Regions from separate parts of the Tepidamorphus sp. 3E244 genome, predicted to be linked through region 2. Evidence: riboswitches for the same ligand, from Rfam matches in the RefSeq annotation. Region 2 holds a riboswitch; the other holds the start of a gene.
What was found. Region 2 has a riboswitch for thiamine pyrophosphate ahead of ACKTEK_RS12005 (ABC transporter permease). Riboswitches for the same ligand answer to the same signal wherever they lie in the genome.
Positions count from the first base shown of each region.

Region 1 (2,196 bases), 430 kb from region 2:
CCCGACGCCAGCGCCACGTCGACCCGGTCGTTGATGACGAAATCGGCCCGCCCGTCGAGCGTCGCGACGATATCGCGCGCTGAATCGATCATCGCACGGGTATCGCCATCCTTGTCGCGGAGCTGGATCAGCGTTGCGCCGCCATCAGCAGCCTGCGCCGCGAGTTCGGCAAGACTGCCCGCGTGCGGAACGGCCGGATCAACCAGAACGTAAAGCCGCGTATCGACGCGCGGACGATCATCATGAAGTTGTGGCGATGCGCTCATCGCGTGTCAGACCTCTCGGTTGGATGCGTTCAGGAAAAGCGGGCGTGGCGCGCGAGATCGGCGGGCGACAGGGAATAGACCGCATCGACCAGCCGCCATGCGAAACTGCCTGGCCCCTCCGCGCCCTGGTTCGCGTGCTCGGCGGCAACGCCCAGCAGCGCGGCAGCAGCACCAGCCGCGACGAACGGGTCATGCGTCACCGCAAGGAAAGCCGCGGTGAGCGCGGAACCCGCGCAGCCCGTCCCGGTCACCTGCCCAAGCAGCGGATTTCCGTTGTTGAGGTGGCGATGGCGGCTGCCATTGGTCAGGTAGTCCTTGCGGCCGGTGACGAGCAGCACGGTCATCAGGTCGAGGGCCAGCTTGTCGGCCATCTCTGTGGAATAGCCCTCGGCCTCAGCCAGCGCGGTCGCCTCGGCGCGGTTGCAGCGAAGCACCCACGGCTCGCGCTTGAGGATTTCGCGCGTGAACCGCATGCGCGAGGAGGATACGTCCACGAACACGGGGTCCAGCACCCACGGCGTGCCTTCTTCCCCAACGACGTCGAGCGCGCCGGGGATGGCGCTGCGGCGATCCTCGTCCAGCGTGCCGAGATTGACGAGCAGCGCGTCGCATCGCGCGGCGAAGTCCGGCACTTCGACCGGCGACACAGTCATGGACGGCACCGCGCCCGCCGCGATCAGGATGTTCGCGGTGATCGGCTGCGCGACCGTGTTGGTGATGACATGGATTCGCGGCTGCCGTTCGCGCAGGTTGGCCAGCGCATCGGCAGCGGCTGCGGCGATGTCCTCGGGCCGGCTGGCGTTTTCGCCGCTCATGCCCGGCTTCCCGCCGAAATGCACACCGCATGGCGGTGCGTGATGCCCGTAAATGATTTCATCGTTCCCTCCGCCGGCACAATCCGGATCAGGTTCAATGGGTTGGCGATCCGCCTCTCAGTCGCGACTCGTTTGCGCGACACCCCAACGACTGACTATGCACGCAAACCTATGGAGCCACCGCGCCCGTTGCAAGGCTTGCGGCTTGTGCATCCCGGGTGGCATGTGAAAAAGTCCTGATCCTTCAAGCCACCGGAGCCGTTTGCCGATGACGCCGTTCTACATGCTGATCAAGTGCCATCTGGGCAAGGCCTACGAGGTCGCCAACGCCATTGCCGACCGCGAGATCGCCTCGGAAATCTATTCCATCGCGGGCGATCATGACCTGTTGGTGAAGTTCTACGTCGAGGCCGACACCGATATCGGCCATTTCGTCAACGAGAACGTCCACACGGTCGACGGCATTCGCGATACCAAGACGATCCCCACCTTCAAGGCGTTCTGAGGCGCGCGAAAGGACCTGCCCGGTCAGGCCAGCGGAACGCCGCCTGCCTTGCGCTGGCGTGCGCGTTCCAGCCCCAGTTGGCGCTCTCGGTAGATCACGAACAGGCCCGACAGCACGATGATCGACGCGCCCACCAGCATGATCGGCTGCGGTACGTCGTCGAACAGCATGTAGCCCAGCACCATCGCCCAGATCAGCGTCGTGTAGTCGAACGGCGCGATCAGCGATGTCGGCGCGTGGCGGTAGCTTTCGGTCAGGAAGATCTGCGCAACACCGCCGATGAAGCCGATGGTCACCAGTTTCGCGACCATCATCGCGTCGGGAAGCACCCAGCCGAAGGGCAGCGAGGCCAACCCGAACACGGTGCCGCTGACGGAAAAGTAGAAGGTGATCGACATGGTGGATTCGTGCTTGGTCAGCGCGCGGATCTGGATCATGGCAAGCGCCGTGCAGCAGGCAGCCGCCAGCGCCACCATCGCGCCAAGCGATGCGTCATCGCCCCGGTCGATTTCCGACAAGAGGTGTGGCGACAGCACGATGAGCACGCCGACAAAGCCTACGACCACCGCACTCGACCGGTAGATACCGACACGCTCGCCCAGCAGCAGTG
Region 1 covers NZ_JBJXCY010000002.1:229,088-231,283, forward strand. Annotated here, with positions in the region: gene thiE (thiamine phosphate synthase) at 1-266, opposite strand, end outside; gene ACKTEK_RS09915 (hydroxyethylthiazole kinase) at 296-1,081, opposite strand; TPP riboswitch at 1,130-1,238, opposite strand; gene ACKTEK_RS09920 (Lrp/AsnC ligand binding domain-containing protein) at 1,350-1,586, shown strand; gene ACKTEK_RS09925 (DMT family transporter) at 1,610-2,196, opposite strand, start outside.
Region 1: it holds a riboswitch for thiamine pyrophosphate, as region 2 does, so the genes downstream of both, ACKTEK_RS09915 (hydroxyethylthiazole kinase) here and ACKTEK_RS12005 (ABC transporter permease) in region 2, are expected to answer to the same signal.

Region 2 (2,196 bases):
CAACCGGCGGCCATTGCGCCGCCCGCGCAGCCTGGTTCGACGCCGCGTCCCTCCATTCCCGGTTCGCCGGGTTACGTGTCGCCGCAGCGACAGCGCCCTGACCAGTTCCTGCAGCCGGCCGCCTCTCCCACGCCGCCGCCGCCAAACCAGAGGGCGCAGCCCGATCCCGATGCGCCCGCGGTACAGGTCGATCCGGCGCAGCTTCCAAACCAGCCGGTTTCGCCGGGTTATTCCAACGCGCCGTCCGTCGAGATGGACGATGACGGCTTCGCCCCGCCTCCGGGTGTCCCTGAAGGCCCCGAGGACGACCAGCATTTTGACGACTGGCCCGATCCCGGCGCCTACGAGCTTGAGACGCGCAGCCGCCCGTGGGGCTGGCTGATCGCGCTGTTCATCGTCGGCTGCATTGCCGGTGTCGGTTACTGGAAGCGTGACGCGATCATGGATGCGGCAGCTCCGCTGCTCGCCCTGATCCAGCAGGAAGGTGCCGACGACGAGAAGGTCGAGGCCCGTCTTCCCGGCGACGGCGAGAATGCCGGCCAGGATGCGCCGGCCGCGCCGGACCAGCCGGCTGAGCCCGCGCCCGAACCGCCCGCGGCGCCGCCCGGCGAGGCAGTGATCGAGGCGCTGCTCGTGGAAGAAGGCGAGACCGCGCAGGCGACCCCGGCTGAAGTTCCGGGCTCGGTCACTTGGACGCTGAACCGCGAGAACGGCATTCCGGTCATCGAGGGGCGCGTACGCGTTCCCTCCCGCGACTTCGCGCTCAGCGTGATGATCCGCAAGAACACCGATCCGGCCTTCCCGGCCACCCACACGATCGATTTCGTCTTCTCGATCCCGCCGGGCTTCGGCGGTGGTGGCATCAACAACGTGCCGGGCCTGCTGACCAAGACGACGCCGAAGGCGCGTGGCGGGCCGCTGGCGGGCGAGGTCGTGCGCGTCGATGACGGCATCTTCCTGATGGCGCTTCTGGCGGGCGACCAGGACACGCCGCGCAACATCCAGGCGATGTCTCAGCATCCGTTCCTCGACGTGCCGATGGTTTATGCCAACGGCCAGCGCGCCATCGTGACGATGGCCAAGGGGCCGGAAGGCGAACAGGTTTTCCGCGAGGCCTTCGCGGAATGGGGACAGAACCAGTCGCAGTAGACGATTCTTCCCACCCGGTTCCGCGCGGTAAGCAAAACGCGGAGCCGGACCACAAAATTCGTTCCTAGGGGTGTCCTCAGGCCTTGGTGCCGCGGGACTGAGATGGCGGCACCGCCGAACCCTTCGAACCTGACCCGGGTGATGCCGGCGTAGGGACGGGAACTGGTTGCGGCGAAGGTCCGCTTTTCCAATTCTCATTCGTGCGCGCACCCGGTCTCACAACCGGAGTGACGAAACGCCTTGCGCGACACGGTCAACGACATCGGTGGAGCTGTCCTGCGCGGCGCGCTGTGGGTTGCCGGGTTGCTCGTCGTCTGGTGGGTGGCCCACGCGACGTTTGCGCCACCGGCCTTCATCTTCCCCGGCCCGCAAGCGGTGTTTCAGGCCATTGCCGCGCAGTGGGGCTACCTCGCCCATCACGCCGGCATCACGTTTCTTGAGATGGTGCTCGGGCTGATCGTCGGCACCGTGCTGGGTGTCGCGACTGCACTCACCGTCACCCTGTTCCGACCGGCGCGGCACCTGGTGCTGCCGCTGCTGGTGGCGAGCCAGGCGCTTCCCGTCTTTGCCATCGCGCCGCTGCTCGTCATCTGGCTCGGCTTCGGGCTGGCTTCCAAGATCGCGATGGCGACGCTCATCATCTATTTCCCCGTCGCCTCCGCCTTCTATGACGGGTTGCGCCGCACGGAGCCGCACCTGCTCGATCTCGCCCGCCTGTATGGCGCGTCGAACGTCGCCACGACGCTGGTGCTGCGGGTGCCTGCGGCACTGCCAGCGCTCGCCTCCGGCCTGCGGGTCGCGGCGGCCATCGCGCCCATCGGCGCCGTTGTCGGCGAATGGGTCGGGGCCTCGGCAGGGTTGGGTTTCGTCATGCTGCAGGCCAATGCACGGGTGCAGACCGCGCTCGTCTTCGCCTGCCTCCTGTTCCTCGCGGTCGCCGCGCTCGCGCTGCGGCTGATCGTGGAATTTTCCACGCGCCGGCTCGTTCACTGGGTGGACGAACTGCCGGCATGAACTCTTCAAGACCGACAAGGAGATACGCGCCAT
Region 2 covers NZ_JBJXCY010000002.1:659,720-661,915, reverse strand. Annotated here, with positions in the region: gene ACKTEK_RS12010 (hypothetical protein) at 1-1,149, shown strand, start outside; TPP riboswitch at 1,206-1,323, shown strand; gene ACKTEK_RS12005 (ABC transporter permease) at 1,390-2,163, shown strand; gene ACKTEK_RS12000 (ABC transporter substrate-binding protein) at 2,195-2,196, shown strand, end outside.